Regions from separate parts of the Streptomyces sp. NPDC093252 genome, predicted to be linked through region 2. Evidence: riboswitches for the same ligand, from Rfam matches in the RefSeq annotation. Region 2 holds a riboswitch; each other region holds the start of a gene.
What was found. A riboswitch is a leader RNA that binds a small molecule or an ion and turns the genes downstream of it on or off. The one in region 2 is predicted to bind cyclic di-AMP.
Positions count from the first base shown of each region.

Region 1 (4,177 bases), 200 kb from region 2:
CCTGGGGGACGGCTGGCGTGACCTGTGGCAGTACCGGCTGGACGCCCTGGAGCCGCCCCTGCACACCTGGCTGGGCCATCAGCTCCGTGACGGGTACTGGAGGGCGGCCGGCGCGGTGCGCGAGGACTATGGCGCGATCCGGGCGGCGGTCCTCGCGGTCGGCGGGCTGCACGACCCGTACCGGGACACCGTGCTGCGGCTGGTGGAGCACCTTCCGGCGGCCCGGGTGCGCGGGCTGCTCGGGCCCTGGCCGCACGAGTACCCCGACCGGGGCCGCCCGCCCGGCCCGGCGATCGGCTTCCTCCAGGAGACCCTGCGCTGGTGGGACCACTGGCTCAAGGGCCGGGACACCGGCGTCAGCGCCGATCCGCCCCTGCGCGCCTGCCTGACCCCCTCCCGCGGGTCCCTGCCGGGCCCCTGGACCGCCGAGCCCGCCTGGCCCTCCCCGCACATCACCCCGGTCGTGTACGCCCTCCAGGGCGCCCCCGCGGCCGTACGGTCCCCGATGCACACCGGGGTCGACGCGGGGGCCTTCCTGCCGCGCGGGGGCGATGCCGATCTGCCGCCGGACCAGCGGGCGGAGGACGGGCGGTCGGTCTGCTTCGAGTTCCCGGCCGGCGGCAGCGGGATCCGGGTCCTGGGGCGGCCCCGGGTGCGGCTGCGGCTGCGCTGCGAGGTGGAGCGGGGGCAGGTGATCGCGCGGCTGTGCGATGTCGCCCCGGACGGCTCCTCGGTGCTGGTGACCCGGGGGGTGCTGAACCTCTGCGCGCGGGCGGGGCGGGACCGGGCGGTGCCGTGGCCGCCGGGCACGACGGAGGAGGTGGCCTTCGAGCTGGGGGCGGCGGGGCATGTGTTCGCGCCGGGGCACCGGGTGCGGCTGGCCGTCTCGTCCGCGTACTGGCCGTGGGTGTGGCCGCAGCCCGGCTCCGAGGCCGGGTTCGTCCTGGACCCGGCGGGCAGCGCGCTGGAGCTGCCGGTGCGGGAGCCGGAGCGGGGGCCGGGGAGCGGCGGCGGGCCCGAGGGGGAGGCGGAGCAGGCGGGGCCGCTCGGGGTGGTCTCCCCGGTCACGCTGGACGAGCCGCGCCCCGGGCGGCTGGTGGTGCGGGACGTGGCCCGGGGCGAGTGGCGGCTGGAGGTCGCACCGGGGCCGGGCGGCACCGAGGTGCATCCGGACGGTCTGGAGGTCACGGAGGAGGCGCTGGAGTCGTACACGATCCGGGACAGCGACGCGCTGTCGGCGCGGACCCGGTCGGACCGGACGATCCGGCTGCACCGGCCGGACGCGGCCTGGGACACCAGGGTCCGGGCCCGGTCGGAGATCACCTGCACGGCGACGGAGTTTTTGACCGTTAATGAGGTGATTTGCACCCTCGGCCGCGAGGTGATCTTCCACCGCACCTGGGAACGTCGGATTCCACGCACCGCTGGTTAATAGGGACTTGGGAGCATTGCCCGATTTACCACTCTTGCGCACGGGCGTGACTTGACTCACTCGCATCCACCTCCCCCCGATCCGGAGCCGTTCCGCCGCCGCACCCCGATTCACCTTCCCCATCGCACGAGTTGAACCTTTCCAGCCGCAAAGGATCATGTGCGGCAGATGGCGGGATAAAGATCAGAAGCGGCGATCTGTGATTCCACCACTTGTTTCGGACATCCGCTCTCGCATACGTTCCCGGCCAGTCGGGCGGACGCCTAGTCCTGCCACCGCCCGCACCAACTCACTAGATCCACGGCAGGAGCGGGGGACCCAGGTAAGTCGCCGGGCCGGACGTCTTGACGTCCTGGCGCGGCTCGGGGTGAAGCCGTGCCCGCAAGGGCCGGCCGGGCACCTCCCCGCCCGAACCCGACAGCTCACCTCGCAGGCGTAGGAGAGGAACCGTTCCCATGTCCCTTCCCCTGTCCGCTCCCGTGTCCGCCCTTCCCGGGTCCGCGCACCGCTCCACCCGGGTCCGCCGCATCGCCCGCCGACTGGCCGTCGCCGGTACCGGCGCCGCCGTGCTTGCCCTGCCGATCATCGGCGCCACCACCGCCACCGCCGCCACCCCGACCGTCGTCTCGGCGGCCACCTCGGCCTACCCGAACACCCTCGACGGCTGGATCCGCCAGGCCCTCGACGTCATGCGGCAGAACGGCATCCCCGGCAGCTACGACGGCATCCACCGCAATGTGATGCGCGAGTCGTCCGGCAACCCGGCCGCCGTCAACAACTGGGACTCCAACGCCGCCGCCGGCACCCCGTCCAAGGGCCTGCTCCAGGTGATCGACCCGACCTTCGCCGCGTACCACGTCTCCGGGACGGTCTACGACCCGTACGACCCGATCGCGAACATCGTCGCCGCCTGCAACTACGCGGCGGACCGGTACGGGTCGATCGACAACGTCTTCGGCGCCTACTGATCCACTGCGCTTTGCGGGTTGGGGCCCGCAAAGCGCAGACGGGCCGAATGCCGCATTCTTGAATTCCCCATGCGGCATTCGCGATTCGGGATCAACGCATTCATGGATTCCCGGGCGACTGTTGGGGCAGCCGCCGGGGGAAGACCCGTTCGAGGACGACGGCGATGCCGTCGTCCTCGTTCGATGTGGTGACCTCGTCGGCCACCGCCTTCAGTTCGGGATGGGCATTGGCCATCGCCACGCCATATCCGGCCCAGTCGAACATCGGAATGTCATTGGGCATGTCCCCGAACGCGATGGTGTGCTCCGCCCGCACCCCCAGCCGCCCGGCCGCCAGCGCCAGCCCGGTCGCCTTGGTCACCCCGCACGGCTGGAGTTCGACGGTCCCCGGACCCGACATGGTGACCGTCGCCAGGGAACCGACCACCGCGCGGGCCACCGACGCCAACTCGTCGTCGGTGAGGTCCGGGTGGCGCAGCAGCACCTTGCTGATCGGCTCCGCCCACAGCTCGGCCCGGCGCCCTACGCGGACGGCGGGCAGGGTCGGGTGCGGCATCAGATAGCCCGGCTCGATCAGGGTGAGCCCGTCCACGCCGTCCTGGTCGACCGCCGCGTACACCTCCCCGACCTCGGCCTCGATCTTGCCGATCGCGGTCTCCGCCAGTTCCCGGTCCAGGGTGACCGACCACAGCAGGCGGTCCGCGCCCGCGTCGTACAGTTGCGCGCCCTGGCCGCACACCGCGAGACCGGTGCTGCCCAGGCGTTCCAGGAGCGGGCGCACCCGGGGGGCCGGGCGACCGGTCACCACCAGATGCCGGGCACCGGCCTCGGCGGTCCGCGCCAGCGCGGCCAGCGAGCGGTCGGAGAAGGTGTCGTCACCGCGCAGCAGAGTGCCGTCGAGGTCGGTGGCGACAAGGGCGAACGTCATGCGCGCGGTGCGTGCGGCATATGCGGTGGGTGCGGCCATGATCAGAGAATACGGACATCGCGCGGCCCCGACCCGGCCCGAACCGGACGTCGGCCGGCTTCCCCGACGACCCGCCCGCCCCGGTCAACTCCCCTGTACCATGCGGCCTTTCACTCGGCGGGCGCCCGGGACGACTGCTGAAAACGGGTCCGCTTTTCACTCAGAGGGGGTCGCTCCGCGAGGGGCCGGGGGGCGTCCCCGGGGCGTTCCCGGAGCGTTCCGGAGACGTTCAGGGGGTGCTTGGGGGTCCTCGGGGGGGGGTGCTCGGGGAGCACTCAGGAGTTGCTCGGGGGGAGGTGCTCCCTGTGAGGGGCGCTCTGCGAAGGGGGGCGCGCTCCGCAGGGATGCCGGGTGTGCGGGTGTCCGGGTGGGCGGGTATTCGCTGGAGTGGGCTCCTTTCATGACATTTCTGAATCTCTCGGGCGTTCTAGATCATGAGGGGCGGGGGTAGGGAGACGACGTACCGTGGCCGGTGGCCCGGCGCGGCACCGGCTCGGCACCCCTTCCGGCAGACGAGAGCGAGGCAGACCGCATGCCACCCATCGGCGTCCCCGACAGTGACCCCTCCCGCGCGGATGGGGGCGACCCCTTCGACATCCCGGAGGGCCACCCCTTCGGGCCGCACAATCTCCCCTACGGCGTCTTCTCACCGGCCGGGGCGGATGCCGGTACGGGTACGGGTGCCGGTACAGGTACGGGTACGGGTGCCGGTACGGGTACGGGTGCGGGTGGGCGGAGCGTCGGGGTCCGGCTCGGTGACCGGGTCCTGGACGCCGGGGCCGCCGCCCACGCCCTGGGCTCCCCCTACGC
Region 1 is NZ_JBFBEM010000005.1:388,903-393,079, forward strand. It holds gene AB0O01_RS13380 (CocE/NonD family hydrolase) at 1-1,432, shown strand, start outside; cyclic di-AMP (ydaO/yuaA leader) riboswitch at 1,713-1,883, shown strand; gene AB0O01_RS13385 (transglycosylase SLT domain-containing protein) at 1,888-2,400, shown strand; gene AB0O01_RS13390 (HAD family hydrolase) at 2,501-3,367, opposite strand; gene AB0O01_RS13395 (fumarylacetoacetate hydrolase family protein) at 3,900-4,177, shown strand, end outside.
Region 1: it holds a riboswitch for cyclic di-AMP, as region 2 does, so the genes downstream of both, AB0O01_RS13385 (transglycosylase SLT domain-containing protein) here and AB0O01_RS12400 (NlpC/P60 family protein) in region 2, are expected to answer to the same signal.

Region 2 (4,177 bases):
GGGCCGGGGCCTCGGGCGCTTCCCCGCCCCCGGCGCGCTCCTGCTCGAACTCCAGGGCGACGGCCGCGAGTTCCTGGAGGTTCTCGATCCGGGTCTCGTCCTGCGGGTCGGTGGACGCCTGCAACTCCGCGAGATAGCCCGTGCGTTCGAGGACGGCCTCCAGGACCGTGGCGGGGCCCACGCCGGACTCCACGATCGTCCGGAGGTCCTCCATGAGCGTGTTGAACCGCTTCACGGCGTTGGTGGAGCGGGCGGCCATGCCGTACGCCTCGTCCACCCGCTTCAGGGCCTGCGGGAAGCTGATCCTCTCGCGCTGGGAGAGCGCGTCGATCATGGCCTCCGCGCGGTCGCCGATACCGCGCTTGGGGACGTTGAGGATCCGGCGCAGCGGCACCGAGTCCTCCGGGTTGGCGAGGACCCGCAGATAGGCCAGAACGTCCCGGACCTCCTTGCGCTCGTAGAAGCGGACGCCGCCGACGACCTTGTAGGGCAGGCCGACGCGGATGAAGACCTCTTCGAAGACACGGGACTGGGCGTTCGTCCGGTAGAAGACGGCGACATCGCCCGCCTTGGCGTCGCCCGCGTCCGTGAGACGGTCTATCTCGTCGGCGACGAACTGTGCCTCGTCGTGCTCGGTGTCGGCGACATAGCCGGTGATGCGCGCGCCCGCGCCCGCGTTGGTCCACAGGTTCTTGGGGCGGCGGGACTCATTGCGCTCGATGACCGCGTTGGCGGCGGTGAGGATCGTCTGGGTGGAGCGGTAGTTCTGCTCCAGCAGGATCGTCGTCGCGTCCGGGTAGTCCTCCTCGAACTGGAGGATGTTGCGGATCGTCGCGCCCCGGAAGGCGTAGATCGACTGGTCGGCGTCGCCCACCACGCACAGCTCGGCGGGCGGCAGATCGTCCGGGCCCGGCGGTACGTCGAGGTCCTCGGGGGCGCGCTCCCCGGTGCCGACCAGCTCGCGCACCAGCGCGTACTGGGCGTGGTTGGTGTCCTGGTACTCGTCCACCAGGACGTGCCGGAAGCGGCGGCGGTAGTGCTCGGCGACATCGGGGAACGCGCGGAGCAGGTTCACCGTGGTCATGATCAGGTCGTCGAAGTCGAGGGCGTTGGCCTCGCGCAGCCGGGACTGGTAGAGGGCGTACGCCTGGGCGAGGGTCTTCTCGAAACCGTCGGTGGCCTGCGCGGCGAAGTCCTCCTCGTCGATCAGCTCGTTCTTGAGGTTGCTGATCTTGGCGCTGAAGGACTTGGGCGGGTAGCGCTTGGGGTCGAGGTCCAGATCGCGGCAGACCAGGGCCATCAGCCGCTTGGAGTCGGCCGCGTCGTAGATCGAGAACGACGACGTGAAGCCGAGCTTCTTGGACTCGCGGCGCAGGATCCGCACACAGGCGCTGTGGAACGTCATCACCCACATCGCGTTCGCGCGCGGGCCGACGAGCTGCTCGACGCGCTCCTTCATCTCACCGGCGGCCTTGTTGGTGAAGGTGATCGCGAGGATCTGGCCGGGGTGGACACCGCGCTCGGCGAGGAGATAGGCGATGCGGTGGGTGAGCACCCGGGTCTTGCCGGAGCCCGCACCGGCCACGATGAGCAGCGGGGTGCCCGCGTGGGCGACCGCCGCGCGCTGGTTCTCGTTGAGCCCCTCCAGGAGCGCGGCCGGGTCGAGGGCGGGGCGGGGGGCGCCGTCCCGGTAGTACGCGTCCCGGTCCGGGGGCGCGTCGAACTTCCCGCCGAACAGATCGTCCGGAACCGGCTCCGGCGCGTGCTCGTCCTCGGGGGGAGGCGGGGGCTCCTCCTCGTGCCCGCGGGGGCTTCGGAGGTCCGCCAGGAAGCTGTCGTCAAAGAGGCTGCTCATCGCTCTCCGAGTCTAGGCCGCCCCACTGACAACCCGGGGCCGTCCCGCTCCTTTCCCGCTCCTCGCCCCTCCTCCCGCCCGGTGACGCAGGGTGGCGGATCTTGAGCGGGGCGCGGTGGGAGGGGGTGCGGGGCGGACCGCGAGGGCCGCCGGACGGAAAGGTCACGAAAATGTATCGGGCATAACGCCCACCAACCTTCACAGGCGCCACACCAGTTGGCTACGGTTCCGGGCAGGCCGAACGACCCCCACCGGCGAACGTCGCCGGGCCGTCCGGCCTCCGTCGAGTCCGGCGAGCCCCCTGGGCGGCCGGAGCCGGGGACCCACCGACACCTGGGGTGAATCGGTCCCGACTTCCGTCCCGGGAGCGGACCGTAGGGCAACCCTTCCGAAGCACCCGCCCGAACCCGACAGCTAACCCGGTAGGCGGCCCATGGAAGGAGTCGCCTCCTTGGCGTCGCACCGCAAGTCCCACCCCACGGGCACGCGCCTGGCCGGAATACGCACCCCCGTCCTCGCCACCGCCGCCCTGACCTCCGTAGCCCTGCTCTCGCAGACGGCCACCGCCGCGCCCGCGGACGACAAGCCGAGTCTGGAGGAGGTCGAGAAGAAGGTCGACGACCTCTACCGTCAGGCCGAATCGGCGACGGAGAAGTACAACGCCGCGAAAGAGAAGACCGGCAAGCAGCGCAAGCTGCTCGACACCCTGATGGACGATGTCGCGCAGCGCACCCAGAAGCTGAACGACGCGCGCGAGGAGCTGGGTTCCTACGCCGCGGCCCAGTACCGCACCGGGGCCGCCGCCCCCAGCACCGCGAGCCTGCTGCTGGCCGACTCGCCGCAGGACTACTTCGACCAGACCCAGTTGATGGGCCGGCTCACCGAGCGCCAGAAGACCGCGGTCGACGACTACTTCGCCCAGCAGTCCGAGACCATGGAGAAGCGCCAGGACGCCGGCGAGAGCCTGGAGACGCTGGCCGACGCCCAGGACGACCTCCGGACGGCCAAGGCCACGGTCCAGCAGAAGCTGGCGGACGCGCGCGAGCTGCTCTCCGAGCTGACCGCCGAGGAGAAGGCCCGGCTCGCCGAGATCGAGCGGGAGAAGCGGGCGGAGGCCGAGCGCGAGGCCGAGGAACTGGCACGCCAGCAGCGGGCCGAGGAGGAGGAACGCCGCCGGGAGGCCGCCGCGGCGGCGGAGCGGCAGAACGAGGAGCAGAGCGGCTCCTCCGGCACCCCGGGCTCGGACTCCGGCTCGACCGGCTCAGGCTCCCCCGCCACGGACCCGTCCTACGCCACCAAGGCCGAGAAGGCGATCGGGTTCGCCCGCGCCCAGATCGGCAAACCGTACGTCTGGGGCGCCACCGGCCCCGGCTCCTACGACTGCTCCGGCCTCACCCAGGCCGCCTGGAAGGCCGCCGGCGTCACCCTCCCCCGGGTCACCTACGACCAGGTCAACGCCGGAACCACGGTCACCGTCTCCGCCGCCCAACCCGGTGACCTGGTCTTCTTCTACGACGACGTCACCCATGTCGGCCTCTACATCGGCAACGGCATGATGATCCACGCCCCGAAGCCGGGGGCGTATGTCCGCGAGGAGTCGATCTTCTACGACGGTGAGTCGTCCATCCACAGCGTGGTGCGGCCCGCCTGAGGGGCTTGAGCGGGATCGGGTTGGCCGGGATGGGGTCGGCCGGGATCGGGCTTGACCGGGGTCGGGTCGGGGTCGAGCTTGAGGGGGGCGGGTCGGCTCGGGGTCGGACCTGGGCCGGGTCGGGGGGCGTGAGGTAGTGAACCGGCCCTGGGGGCGGTCGAGCGCCGGGGGCGCGTGTCGCAGGGTGCACGCCCCCTTGTGGGGCCCATAGGAGGCCGTTACTGCGAGGGCTGGGCGGGCCCGTTACTGCGAGGGCGGGACGGGCGGGCACTCATCGGCCGCGGATGGCTGCCGAGCACGTCCGCCCCCTATCCGGCTAGTACCGATTTACCCCTTTCCGTCCGCCCCCGTGCGCGCCCCCGTCGTCCCGGGCGGCGCGCTCCTTACGATCGCCCCATGTCCGGCACCGGCACCCCTTCCCTCCGCGCCTGGTGGGCGCAGCGCCCACCGGCGACCGGGGCCGCCGTGCTGGCGACCGGCACCATGTCGATCGGCCTGCGCCTGGCCGGATACGACGTCCTGTCCGGGATCCTGCTGGCGGTGACCGGGATCGCCTGGCTGGCCCTGGTCGCGGACTTCGCGGCACGGCTCCTGGGCGGCCGTCCCTACGCTGCCCGGCTCCTGGGCGACCGTCAGAGCAGCCCGCGGGAGGCCGGTACGCCCGCCGAGCC
Region 2 is NZ_JBFBEM010000005.1:188,900-193,076, forward strand. It holds gene pcrA (DNA helicase PcrA) at 1-1,855, opposite strand, end outside; cyclic di-AMP (ydaO/yuaA leader) riboswitch at 2,127-2,300, shown strand; gene AB0O01_RS12400 (NlpC/P60 family protein) at 2,307-3,506, shown strand; gene AB0O01_RS12405 (hypothetical protein) at 3,903-4,177, shown strand, end outside.

Region 3 (4,177 bases), on a different contig from region 2:
TCGGGGCGATCATGAACTCCTGGATGTCCACGTTCGAGTCGGCGTGCGACCCGCCGTTCAGGATGTTCATCATCGGCACCGGCAGCAGGTGCGCGTTCGGACCGCCCAGGTAGCGGAAGAGGGGCAGGTCGGACGCCTCGGAGGCGGCGTGGGCGACGGCCAGGGAGACGCCGAGGATGGCGTTGGCGCCGAGCGAGCCCTTGTTGTCGGTGGCGTCCAGGTCGAACATCGCCTGGTCGATCAGGCGCTGCTCGGTGGCGTCGTAGCCGACCAGCTCGGGGCCGATCTGCTCGATGACCGCGAGGACGGCCTTCTCTACGCCCTTGCCCTGGTAGCGGTTGGGGTCGCCGTCGCGCAGCTCGATGGCTTCGAAGGCGCCGGTGGAGGCGCCGGAGGGCACGGCGGCACGACCCGTGCTGCCGTCGTCGAGGCCGACCTCGACCTCGACCGTGGGGTTGCCTCGGGAGTCCAGGATTTCCCGGGCTACGACGACGTCGATGGACGGCACGAGCATCTCCTTCGTGGATGTGACGCGGGTGGCGCAGACGCCGGACGCGACCGTGCGGGACCGCGGTGGCTCTGCGAGACGAGCCTAACCGTCCCGGGGGGATCGGCCAGCCGGTCTCCCACCCCTCGGACGGAACCGGTCGTAAAATGTTTCTGAATGGAACAAATACGGGGGTTCGGGGGGCGGGTTTTGGGGGCTTGGGGTTTCGGTGGTCCGGGGGCCCCGGGGTTCGGGGGTGCGGGGCCCGGGGGTGCGGGGCCCGGGGGTGCGGGGCCCGGGGGTGCGGGGGTGCGGGGGTGCGGGGGTGCGGGGGTGCGGGGGCGCGGGGGCCGGGGGTCCGGCGGCCCGGTGTCCGGCGGCCCGGGCGTCGGCGTCGGTCTGGCCGTCGGCGTGGAAAGGCCCCGCCCCGGTGCGTACGGGGGATTCACGCACCGGGGCGGGGCGGGCCGTGGGGACGGGGGCCCCACGGGGTCTCGCCGGGTTTCACCGGGCACCGCCGGGTCTCACCGGGCTCACTGGGGCTCATTGGGCCCTATGGCGAGGGTGGGGGATGGGGCTGTGGGGGGAGCGTGGGCCGGCTGTGGGTGGGCCGTGAGGTGGGGCGGCCCGACCCGGCTTAGCCGTGGCCGTGGCTGCGGCTGCGGCTGCGGCTGCGGCTGCGGCTGCGGCTGCGGCTGCGCGGGGCTACTCCCCCGGGGGCTACTTCAGGTGGAGCTGCTGGCCCGGGAAGATCAGGTCGGCGTCGTCGACGATGTCCTTGTTCCGCTCGAAGAGCTGCTGCCAGCCGCCCGCGACATCGTGCTCGGCAGCGATGGAGCTGAGGGTGTCGCCGGAGACGACCTCGTACTCGCCGTCGCCCTTCTCGACGGTTCCGCCGGTCGGGGTGGTGACGGTCTCGCCGGACGCGGCCGGGCGCTCCTGCGAGCGGGAGGTACTGGGCTGCTCGGTGCGCTCGGGCTGGGCGGGGGCGGGCTCGGGGGTGGTCTCCGGAGCCGGCTCGGGGGTGGTCGCGCCGCCGCCGTAGGGGGTGTTGGACAGGCCCACGCCGCAGGACGGCCAGGCGCCCTTGCCCTGGCCCGCGAGGACCTTCTCGGCGATCTCGATCTGCTGCGCCTTGGTGGCGCGGTCGGCGGTGGCGGCATACTGGGTGCCACCGAACGCGGCCCAGGTGGAGGCCGAGAACTGGAGGCCGCCGAAGTAGCCGTTGCCGGTGTTGATGGCCCAGTTGCCGCCCGACTCGCACTGGGCGACGGCGTCCCACTCGGACGCGGTGGCGGCGGAGGCGTTGCTCGCCGCGACGAGCGGGGCGGCGACGGCGGCGCCGGTGACACCGGCGAGCGCGATGACACGGGTGGCCTTGGACGGACGGCGGTGCTTGCCCTTGCCGGAGAACAGCATGTGGAGATCCCCTCACCGACGCCTACGAGGTGAGCTGTCGGGTTCGGGCCGGTTGAGTTGCCCGGCCATGTCCCGTACGGGGGTTTTCATCCCGTACGTCATGGCTTCACCCCAAGCCGGATCCGTCCGGTCGAGTCGCCTCAACCTCCGTCACCGGCACTTACCTTGGGTCCCCCGCTCCTGCCTACGGCGCTTGGCGCGACGACTGTTCCCGTACGGCCACCGGCAGGATTCGGCGTGGCGACCTCGGGGCCCGCTGCTTGCGAGCGGTCCTGACCGTAGACACGCGATTCCCGGAATTTCAAAGACGATCAGGGCTTCTGAGACTCATCCCACACTTTCGCCAAACTCGGACATTCGGTGCGAAGCATGACGTGAACTCCCGTCACTTCCGGCCCACTTCCCACCCTGGAGCGGGCATGGAAGTCACCCGGTCCGGGAACTACTGGCCGCCGACGGTGAGCGTCTGACCGGGGACGATGTGGTTCGGGTCGCCGTCGAGCACCGCTTCGTTCAGCCGGTAGACCTGGCGCCATCCGCCGTCGACCTCAAGCGAGTCGGCGATGGAGCTGAGCGTGTCCCCGGAGCGGACGGTGTAGCTCCGGTCGAGCGCGTCCCGGTCGCCGCCTGCGTCACGTGAGGCCCGCGGGTCGGAATTCCCCGCCCTTACTTCGCCCAATTCCCCCAGTTCATCCGATTCCTCCACCGCGTCCGCCTCGTCCGGCTCCGGCGTCTGCTGCGAGCCTTCGCCGGTCGCGGAGCCGCTGGATGATTCGGGCGATTCGGTTGAATCAGTTGAATTGGTTGAATCAGTTGAATTGCCCGAGAGGGTGTTCGGAGTCTCGGTGGCGCCCTTGGCGCCCTTCTCCGGGGCGCTCGCGTCCAGTCCGCTCTCGTCGGCGCTGCCGCCGCGGTGCTTGCCGGTGCCGGGGGTCGGGTCGACCTCGGGCAGGTCGCTGGTGTCGACCAGGAACGAAGAGCCGAGACCCTGCCCGAGGTTGCCCGTTTCCTCACCGTTCGACCCGGAGGGGGACTCGGTGGGCGGTTCGACCGGAGAGGCCGAGGTGGAGGAGTCGACGGAGGGGGCGTCCGGCGAGCCGGAGGGGTCGGAGGAGGGGGAGGTAGGGCTGCCGGAGGGCGAGGACTCCGGCGTACCGGTTCCATCGCCCTCGGTGGTGCCGGAGGGGCCCGAGCCCCAGGACGAGTCACTGGTGCCGTTCTCCGGCCCGGAGGTCTCCGTCTGCGGCCCGGACGCTCCGGAGGACCTGGAGGAGTCGGTCAGGCCGCCCGTGAGTCCGGGGGAACCGTCGCCGCCGTCCGTGGCCTCCGGCGTGGGATCACCGGCCACCCCCGTGTCGACCCCGGCCGGCTCCTTGTCCTCCGCGAGCCCGTGCAGCGGCCCGCAGGAGGGCCAGACCCCGACACCCTGGTCGGCGAGGATCCGCTCGGCCACCGCGATCTGCTGCGAGCGGCTCGCCTGGTCCGGGCTCGACGCGTAGTCCAGCCCGCCGTACGCCTCCCAGTCGTCCTGGGTCAACTGGAGGCCGCCGTAGCGTCCGTTGCCCGTGTCCGCGCTCCAGGCGCCGCCGCTCTCGCACCCGGCGACCTTGTCCCAGGTGGTGCCGCTCGCGGCGCTCGCGCCTCCGGCGCCGAGCAGCGGAAGGGCGATGGCAGAACCGGTCACTCCGGCAGCGACCAGGATGGCCGGGGCCTGACGGGGGCGACGGTGACGACCGTTCCCGGAGAGCATGCGGGGACCTTTCCCGAGACAGCGGTGACCCGCGCGTCGCGTGATGCTCGCGCGTCGCGCTGAGGGGTGAACGTAGCCGCAATCGTTGACTTGTCACAAGTTAATGCCGCGTAGATCACGTGAAGATCACAAAGATGAGGGAGTGTCAACTTTTGAGTGACCGTCTGTGGGTCTGAGGGGGCTGTGGGGTGACTGTCTGTCAGGCGGGCCGTCGGGTGTCTGTTGGATGGGTGGGGTCTGGTCGGTTGCCGAGCGGGTGGGGTCTGGTCTGATGTCCGGCGGGTGGGGTCTGGCCTGATGTCCGGCGGGTGGGGGCCTGTCAGAACTCCACCGGCAGGGTCCGCAGCCCCCGCATGATGAGGCCGCCGCGCCAGCGCAGTTCGGCCGGGTCGACCGCGAGACGCAGGTCCGGGAGGCGGGTGAACAGCGCCGCCAGCGCCGTCTGCCCCTCCAGCCGGGCCAGCGGGGCGCCCAGGCAGTAGTGGATGCCGTGCCCGTACCCGAGGTGCGGGTTGTCCCGG
Region 3 is NZ_JBFBEM010000003.1:98,509-102,685, forward strand. It holds gene eno (phosphopyruvate hydratase) at 1-514, opposite strand, end outside; gene AB0O01_RS06395 (transglycosylase family protein) at 1,208-1,906, opposite strand; cyclic di-AMP (ydaO/yuaA leader) riboswitch at 1,911-2,115, opposite strand; gene AB0O01_RS06400 (transglycosylase family protein) at 2,349-3,590, opposite strand; gene AB0O01_RS06405 (cytochrome P450) at 3,976-4,177, opposite strand, start outside.
Region 3: it holds a riboswitch for cyclic di-AMP, as region 2 does, so the genes downstream of both, AB0O01_RS06395 (transglycosylase family protein) here and AB0O01_RS12400 (NlpC/P60 family protein) in region 2, are expected to answer to the same signal.